Linked DNA regions of Priestia megaterium. The main gene of each other region encodes a partner of the protein of the gene in region 3 in a complex. Links are inferred from orthologs where the notes say so. Each region holds a gene or a part of one and is shown on either strand. Other genes may lie near its edges. The genes, in order: rplA, rplL and LIS78_RS24680.

Region 1 (3,029 bases), 4.6 Mb from region 3 along the record:
AAAACAAATTTAGAAAAGCGCGTAGAAACAATGGGTATGCAAGATAAAATTTTCCGCGTTGTTGTTCCTGAAGAAGAAGAAAGAGAAATTAAGAACAACAAAGAAAAGATTACAAAGAAAAAAGTATTTCCAGGGTACGTGTTAGTTGAAATCATCATGACGGATGATTCATGGTATGTAGTTCGTAATACACCTGGCGTTACGGGCTTTGTAGGTTCAGCAGGTTCTGGATCAAAGCCAACTGCTCTTCTACCAGAAGAAGTAGAAATGATCTTAAAACAAATGGGCATGGACGAGAAGCATGCTGACTTTGACTTTGAACTAAAAGAAACAGTATTAGTTCAAGAAGGTCCGTTTGCAAACTTCGAAGGTACCATTGAAGAAATCGATACAGATAAACGTAAAGTTAAGGTTCATGTGGATATGTTCGGAAGACAAACGCCAGTAGAGCTAGACTTTACACAAATTGAAAAAATATAATCTGTAAGACCTTGCAATTCATGAAGTTTAATGTTAATATTTCATAAGTCAGTATGTCTCAAAACTAGAGACTAAAACAACTATTTCTTTATTTTATATATAAAGAACATTGAGTGGGAGGGCATCGCCCTATTACCACATCACGGACTTAAGGAGGTGTGTCTCGTGGCTAAAAAAGTAATTAAACTTGTTAAGTTACAAATTCCTGCAGGTAAAGCAAATCCAGCGCCACCAGTTGGTCCTGCATTAGGTCAAGCCGGTGTTAATATCATGGGTTTCTGTAAGGAGTTTAACGCTCGCACAGCTGATCAAGCTGGTCTTATCATTCCTGTTGAAATCACGGTATTTGAAGACCGTTCATTTACATTTATTACGAAAACTCCACCTGCTGCTGTACTACTTAAGAAAGCGGCTGGTATTGAGTCTGGTTCTGGTGAACCAAACCGTAATAAAGTTGCAACAGTCAAGCGTGACAAAGTGCGTGAGATTGCTGAAACTAAAATGCCTGACTTAAACGCTGCTAGCGTTGAATCTGCAATGCGCATGGTAGAAGGTACAGCGCGCAGTATGGGAATCGTAGTTGAAGACTAATTCCATTTGATTGGGTGTTAGAAGGTTGCGAGAAATGGAAGTTTTCCTATGCTCGCAACCTTTATTAGTGGGAGGTTATTCCGTTAAAACCACATAAGGAGGAAACAAAAATGGCTAAAAAAGGTAAAAAGTACGTTGAAGCTGCTAAGCTTGTAGATCGTACACAAACTTATTCAGTACAAGAAGCGATTGAATTAGTAAAGAAAACAAACACAACTAAATTTGATGCAACTGTAGAAGTAGCATTCCGTTTAGGAGTTGACCCTAAGAAAGCTGACCAACAAATTCGTGGTGCAGTAGTACTACCAAACGGTACAGGTAAAACTCAACGTGTATTAGTATTCGCTAAAGGCGAAAAAGCTAAAGAAGCTGAAGCTGCAGGCGCTGACTACGTTGGCGATGCTGACTACATCAACAAAATCCAACAAGGTTGGTTCGAGTTCGATGTAATCGTAGCTACTCCAGACATGATGGGTGAAGTTGGTAAACTTGGTCGTGTATTAGGACCTAAAGGTTTAATGCCAAACCCTAAAACTGGTACAGTAACATTTGATGTTCAAAAAGCAGTTAACGAAATCAAAGCTGGTAAAGTAGAATACCGCGTTGATAAAGCTGGTAACATCCACGTACCAATTGGTAAAGTATCTTTCGAAGAGAGCAAGTTAGTTGAAAACTTCACTACAATCTTCGAAACTATGGTAAAAGCTAAGCCGGCAGCAGCAAAAGGCACATACATGAAGAACGTAGCTGTTACTTCAACAATGGGCCCTGGTATCAAAGTTGATACTGCTTCATTCTCTGCTTAATAAATTTGGAAATAAATCGGTGTTGACTTTTTGAAAGTCCCTGATTATAATAGATAATGTTGTTAAAAAGAATAACATTTGTACCGTAGACAGTAGGTGCTGCAAAGCTTAATTTCCTACCGAGGTGTGTGAGATAAATTAGTGAAACGTTATGGTTCGCTTACTACACCTCCATGTCTTTATTGTCATGGAGGTTTTTTATTGCACCTTGTCTGAGTGTACGGAAGGAAATCTACAGGAGGTGTAAAGATGAGCAACGTAATTGAACAAAAGAAACAAGTCGTAGACGAAATTGCTGAAAAACTTCAAGCGAGTAACTCAATAGTTGTCGTTGACTACCGTGGTTTGAATGTTGCTGAAGTTACTGAACTTCGTAAGCAATTACGTGAAGCAGGCATTGAGTTCAAAGTTTACAAAAACACTTTAACTCGCCGTGCTGTAGAAAAACTTGAACTAACAGATCTTAATGATGCGTTAGTAGGTCCAAATGCAATCGCATTTGGTGGAGAAGATGTTGTTGCTCCAGCTAAAATTCTAAACAACTTCGCGAAAGAACACGAAGCGTTAGAAATCAAAGCTGGTGTAATTGAAGGTAATGTTGCATCTGTTGAAGAAATTAAAGCACTTGCAGAACTACCATCTCGCGAAGGCTTACTTTCTATGTTGCTTAGCGTGCTTCAAGCTCCAATTCGCAACCTTGCTCTTGCTACAAAAGCTGTGGCAGATCAAAAAGAAGAACAAGGTGCATAATCTAGTCTGTTATATATAACACAATCACAAGGAGGAAATTAACAATGACTCAAGAACAAATCATTGAAGCAGTTAAAAATATGACTGTTTTAGAACTTAACGATTTAGTAAAAGCAATCGAAGAAGAATTTGGCGTAACTGCTGCTGCTCCTGTAGCTGTAGCTGGCGGTGCTGCTGGTGAAGCTGCTGCTGAGAAAACTGAATTTGACCTAGTACTTGAAAGTGCTGGCGGACAAAAAATCAAAGTTATCAAAGTAGTACGTGAAATCACTGGTCTTGGCTTAAAAGAAGCTAAAGAAATCGTTGATAACGCTCCAAAAGCTCTTAAAGAAGGTATTTCTAAAGAAGAAGCTGAAGAAGCAAAAGCTAAACTTGAAGAAGTTGGCGCTTCTGTAGAAGTTA
Region 2 (2,771 bases), 4.6 Mb from region 3 along the record:
TCATCAATGGGAAATCTCCCATGAACACATCTTGGTCTTTTACTTCACCTGTTTCTTTATTAATTAACCGCACCTTAACACGAAGAGGTGCTGCATAAGTTACATCACGTTCTTTAGACTCTCCTACTGAATACTTTGGCTCACCTAAGCTGTAATCAATAAATTCTAGTGATAAGTTACCTGTAAAATCATCAATTGGAGAAATATCTTGGAACATTTCTCGTAAACCTTCATCTAAAAACCATTGGTATGAAGCCGTTTGAATCTCGATTAAGTTCGGTAACTCTAAAACTTCACTAATACGAGCATAACTTCTGCGTTGGCGGTGGCGTCCATACTGAACTAGTTGACCTGTCAACTGATTCACCCCTCAAATCAAGCGTTATTATTCAAAATATATAATAAACCATATGTTTATTATTGAACAAAAGAAAAATGGTCTCTTTAAATAGAAAACCACAATTTCATAAAAACGTACTATTGATTTTATTAGTTTTTCCCATATAATTCAAAATTATACCTTTTATTTTATGTATAACCCGAGCTTATATGGAATATTTATATATTGGCATTTTATAATGCTAACATACTAAAAAATATTAGTCAACATTTTTTAGCACATATGATATAATACCCTTTTTTCTTTTCTACTACTTCTACTTCATTAAATAGAGATTCTAATTTCGCAAGAGCAGATGGCGCTCCTTGCTTTTTCTGAATCACAATCCAAAGCTCTCCTTGGTTAGCAAGGTGATCTAATGATTTTTCTAGAATTTCATGAACAACTTTTTTACCCGCACGGATCGGCGGATTACTAAGAATAGCTGCAAAATTCGTTTCCTTCACATTTTCATAGCAAGAGCTTTGATAGATTGAAACATTTGATACTGAATTAACTTCAGCATTTTTTTGAGCTAGTGCTAATGCACGTTCATTAACATCAACCATATGAACGTTTCTTTGGCTGTCCTCTTTTGCAAGTGCCAACCCAATTGGACCATATCCGCATCCAACATCCAGAAGCGGGCCGGGACTCTCGGGCATTTGAAACGTTTCAATTAACAGGCGCGATCCAAAATCGACCTCTTTTTTTGAAAAAACACCGCGGTCACTCGTAAATGAAAAAGAGGTTCCTCTCAATTCAAATGAAAAGCGCTCTTCATTACTTGCAGACGATGGTGTATTAGAAAAATAATGTTCTGTCAAAATAGAACCTCCTAATCAATATGTTCTTCTTTACTATAAATGAAAAGGATGACAGAAGCAAAAAAGCTCGCTTGTACAAGCGAGCTTTTTTATATCAGTTGTTAAGCAATAATTACTTAACTTCTACAGAAGCGCCAACTTCTTCAAGTTTAGCTTTTGCTTCTTCAGCTTCTTCTTTAGAAATACCTTCTTTAAGAGCTTTTGGAGCGTTATCAACGATTTCTTTAGCTTCTTTTAAGCCAAGACCAGTGATTTCACGTACTACTTTGATAACTTTGATTTTTTGTCCGCCAGCACTTTCAAGTACTAGGTCAAATTCAGTTTTCTCAGCAGCAGCTTCACCAGCAGCACCGCCAGCTACAGCTACAGGAGCAGCAGCAGTTACGCCAAATTCTTCTTCGATTGCTTTTACTAAATCGTTAAGTTCTAAAACAGTCATATTTTTAACTGCTTCAATGATTTGTTCTTGAGTCATTGTTAATTTCCTCCTTGTGATTGTGTTATATATAACAGACTAGATTATGCACCTTGTTCTTCTTTTTGATCTGCCACAGCTTTTGTAGCAAGAGCAAGGTTGCGAATTGGAGCTTGAAGCACGCTAAGCAACATAGAAAGTAAGCCTTCGCGAGATGGTAGTTCTGCAAGTGCTTTAATTTCTTCAACAGATGCAACATTACCTTCAATTACACCAGCTTTGATTTCTAACGCTTCGTGTTCTTTCGCGAAGTTGTTTAGAATTTTAGCTGGAGCAACAACATCTTCTCCACCAAATGCGATTGCATTTGGACCTACTAACGCATCATTAAGATCTGTTAGTTCAAGTTTTTCTACAGCACGGCGAGTTAAAGTGTTTTTGTAAACTTTGAACTCAATGCCTGCTTCACGTAATTGCTTACGAAGTTCAGTAACTTCAGCAACATTCAAACCACGGTAGTCAACGACAACTATTGAGTTACTCGCTTGAAGTTTTTCAGCAATTTCGTCTACGACTTGTTTCTTTTGTTCAATTACGTTGCTCATCTTTACACCTCCTGTAGATTTCCTTCCGTACACTCAGACAAGGTGCAATAAAAAACCTCCATGACAATAAAGACATGGAGGTGTAGTAAGCGAACCATAACGTTTCACTAATTTATCTCACACACCTCGGTAGGAAATTAAGCTTTGCAGCACCTACTGTCTACGGTACAAATGTTATTCTTTTTAACAACATTATCTATTATAATCAGGGACTTTCAAAAAGTCAACACCGATTTATTTCCAAATTTATTAAGCAGAGAATGAAGCAGTATCAACTTTGATACCAGGGCCCATTGTTGAAGTAACAGCTACGTTCTTCATGTATGTGCCTTTTGCTGCTGCCGGCTTAGCTTTTACCATAGTTTCGAAGATTGTAGTGAAGTTTTCAACTAACTTGCTCTCTTCGAAAGATACTTTACCAATTGGTACGTGGATGTTACCAGCTTTATCAACGCGGTATTCTACTTTACCAGCTTTGATTTCGTTAACTGCTTTTTGAACATCAAATGTTACTGTACCAGTTTTAGGGTTTGGCATTAAACCTT
Region 3 (3,200 bases):
ATGTACGCATGATGCGGTAAATGACCCAGGGTTGTCTTCCTGTACATGCAAAAATCCATCCGAATTCAATGCCCATGATCGCGAGAGGACCTGTTGCGACAAATGCCCACATGAAAATTTTAGGGAAGCTTTTCTTCTTTAAAAACTTGTACCAAACAACGCCCACTAGCGCCACTAAAATTAAAATCGATCCGATAATGACCATACCGTTAAACAAGGTATGCACAAAAAGCGGCGGCCAATAATCCCTAGGGAAGTCATTGAGTCCAGTAATCACTGTATTAAAGCTATTACCTGACAAGAAGCTGAGCATCCATGGAAACTCAATTCCATACTTGACTCGTTGTTCTTTTTCATCTGTAAATCCGCCTAAAGCTAATGGAGCATGATCTTGAGTTTCAAATAGACCTTCAGCTGCTGCGAGTTTTTCGGGTTGATATTCATATACTTTTTGCATGGATTCATGTCCATTCAAAGCCGTTACAAAAGAAAAAATCCCGCCGATTACCAATCCCATCATCAACGCTTTATGATGGAATTTATATTCTCTTGGATTATGTTTTCGCGCACGAAGCATTTTAAAGGCAGCTACTGAAGCAATGACAAAGCCTCCGGTTGTATAGGCAGAAACAGCTACGTGACCGGACGTTACAAAGAAACTCGGGTTAAAGAAAGCTGCCCAAGGATCTACGCTTACAATTTCGCCATTCAAAATTCGAAATCCAGCAGGCGTTCCTTCAAATGCGTGCACGTTTGTAATTAAAACGGCAGAGGCAAGAGCGCCTATTGCTACTAAAATCAGACTAATAATCCGCATTTTTCGAGAAATACGGTCCGCTGCGTATACATAAATAGAGAGAAACAGAGCCTCAATAAAGAAAGCATAAATTTCAATTTGAAAGGGAAGAGCCATCACTTTTCCTACGATTTCCATAAAACCTGGCCAAAGCAACGCTAATTGCACACCAGCAATCGTTCCCGTAGGAATGGCGACTCCAAGCAGGACAGCAGCTCCTTTTGTCCAGCGCTGTGCCATAAGTTCATAATCTTTATCTTTTGTTTTGTAGTAAAGAATTTCAGCCAATAAAATCATGAGAGGAATGCCGACGCCAAGAGTGGCAAAAATGATATGTACCCCCATGTTCAGGCCAAACATTGAACGTGCAGTAACTAAATGATCCATTCATTTTTCAACCTTTCCAGTAAAGTATTGATAAACCTTATTGTCCACTTTTTACCACGCTTTATGCATCAGAATTGGTAAAACATATAACTTGAAAATAGTAATCATTACGATTATAATAAGTGTATATTGTTTTAAAGGAGAGATATTTAATGAAAACAAATATTCATCCAGACTATCGTAAAGTTGTATTTATGGATACAAATAGCGGAACATCATTTTTATCAGGATCTACAAAACAATCAAATGAGACCGTTCAATGGGAAGATGGCAACACGTATCCGCTTTTAAAAGTTGAAATCAGTTCGGATACACATCCATTTTATACAGGAAAACAAAAATTTGCTGATAAAGGCGGCCGTGTAGAACGCTTTAAACAAAAATATAAATTACAATAAAAAAACTAGCCGAGAGGCTAGTTTTTTATTAATATAATGCTTTTTTCAACGTATCAATGTTGTGCTGCATAATGGAAAAATAATCTTCTTTATTTTTAACATCATCTTTTGTTAATGATTCTAAGTTATGAAGTGTTAAAGCTTGAGCTCCCACTTCATTTTTAACAAGCGTGGACACTTTAGGTTTTAAATTTTGGTCAAAGATAAAGTATTTGATATTGTCTTTCTTTGCTTGTTTTACGATGTTTTCTAATTGTTTTTGAGACGGCTCATTTGTAGGAGATAAACCCGCTACGCTAATTTGCTTTAAGCCGTATCGGTTTTCCCAGTAGCCGTAAGCTGCATGTGATACTAAAATTTCTTTATGAGGTGCGTCGCCAATCGTTGTTTTTAGCTCTTGGTCTACATCTTCAAGCTGAGCTTTTAACGCTTGGAAGTTCTTTTCAAATTCTGCTTTTTTATCCGGTTTTAATTCAACAAGTTCATTTTTAATATTTTCTGCTAATTGAATAGCTAAAATAGGATCAAGCCAAACGTGAGGGTCTGTATCTCCGTGGTTATGCTCTTCTTCATGTGCATGTTCGTCCTCATGGGCATGCTCTTCTTCATGTGCATGTTCGTCCTCATGGGCATGCTCATCTTCAGAACTCTTTGCTAGTTCAATTCCTTTTGCAGCTTCTACTAAAGCGACATCTTCATTCTTTAGCGTAGATTGTGCTTTATCTGCAAAACCTTCAAGCCCAATTCCTGAGTAAACGAATGCGTCCGCATTTGCGATCTTAACCATTGTTTTTGTGGTAGGTTCAAATGAATGAGCATCTACACCGGTTGGTAAAATACTTTTAGCTTCTACATATTTTCCACCGATTTTCTCAGTAAAGTCCTGTAAAGGGTAAATTGTTGTATAAACTTCTAATTTTTTGTTTTTATTATCAGATGCGTTATTTGCACTGCTTGAACTGCACCCTGCAAGGGCTGTTCCAATTCCTAATGCCAGCACCATTAAAAGTGGTTTGAATTTCATTGTGTTGCTCCTTCCGTTCGTATCGTAACCATTTATGTCCTATGTTATTATATCGTAATTATTACGATTTGAAAACTAAAAATTTACGCATTTACTGTAAACTTCGGAAGAGGATCTTTGAAAGTAGCCCAATCCTGATTCATTTCCTCAGTTGTCAACAAACAGTGGTCTAATGTTTTAATAATTTCAGCTTCGTTCATATCAATACCAATGAACACAAGCTCGTTAATACGGTCTCCAAATTGCTCATCCCATTTTGTTCGTAATTCAGGTTCTTCTTTTAAGGTTTGTTCTCTTTCCTCTGCTGTGTACGTCGCCACCCATTCACCCGCTCCTTGAATCATAATGGACGTACCTGCTTGAGAAAGAAGTCCTGCCATATGGTTACGTGAAGCAAGCCAGAAAAATCCCTTTGCACGTACAATATCAACCGGCCAGTTCTCTAACCATTTCATAAAGCGTTCAGGATGAAGGGGACGATTCCTTCTGTATACAAAAGAAGAAATACCAAACTCTTCAGTTTCAGGCGTATGGTGTTCTTCATTTAGTTCTTTAATCCACCCGGCTCCTTGACTAGCTTTTTCAAAGTCGAATA

The links.
Region 1: LIS78_RS24680 (region 3) and rplA share a complex: the UniProt entries of both Escherichia coli proteins name them as parts of the 50S ribosomal subunit. The link is inferred for Priestia megaterium from one-to-one orthologs.
Region 2: LIS78_RS24680 (region 3) and rplL share a complex: the UniProt entries of both Escherichia coli proteins name them as parts of the 50S ribosomal subunit. The link is inferred for Priestia megaterium from one-to-one orthologs.

The regions. Positions count from the first base shown.
Region 1 is NZ_CP085442.1:111,646-114,674, forward strand. The notes cover bases 243-3,029. They hold rplA (50S ribosomal protein L1), read left to right. Parts: upstream 243-1,181; coding sequence 1,182-1,877; downstream 1,878-3,029. Other genes in these bases: nusG (transcription termination/antitermination protein NusG), read left to right, coding at 243-480; rplK (50S ribosomal protein L11), read left to right, coding at 646-1,071; rplJ (50S ribosomal protein L10), read left to right, coding at 2,127-2,627; rplL (50S ribosomal protein L7/L12), read left to right, coding at 2,672-3,029. In the rest of the region: more of nusG, read left to right, coding at 1-242. UniProt on the Escherichia coli protein: One of the primary rRNA binding proteins, it binds very close to the 3'-end of the 23S rRNA. Forms part of the L1 stalk. It is often not seen in high-resolution crystal structures, but can be seen in cryo_EM and 3D reconstruction models.
Region 2 is NZ_CP085442.1:113,227-115,997, reverse strand. It holds rplL (50S ribosomal protein L7/L12), read right to left. Parts: upstream 1,682-2,771; coding sequence 1,319-1,681; downstream 1-1,318. Other genes in the region: rplA (50S ribosomal protein L1), read right to left, coding at 2,476-2,771; rplJ (50S ribosomal protein L10), read right to left, coding at 1,726-2,226; LIS78_RS00630 (class I SAM-dependent methyltransferase), read right to left, coding at 604-1,206; rpoB (DNA-directed RNA polymerase subunit beta), read right to left, coding at 1-358. UniProt on the Escherichia coli protein: The binding site for several of the GTPase factors involved in protein synthesis (IF-2, EF-Tu, EF-G and RF3). Is thus essential for accurate translation.
Region 3 is NZ_CP085442.1:4,760,144-4,763,343, reverse strand. Bases 1-2,958 are described here. They hold LIS78_RS24680 (type B 50S ribosomal protein L31), read left to right. Parts: upstream 1-1,335; coding sequence 1,336-1,581; downstream 1,582-2,958. Other genes in these bases: LIS78_RS24670 (GTP-binding protein), read right to left, coding at 2,689-2,958; LIS78_RS24675 (metal ABC transporter substrate-binding protein), read right to left, coding at 1,610-2,605; LIS78_RS24685 (cytochrome ubiquinol oxidase subunit I), read right to left, coding at 1-1,183. In the rest of the region: more of LIS78_RS24670, read right to left, coding at 2,959-3,200.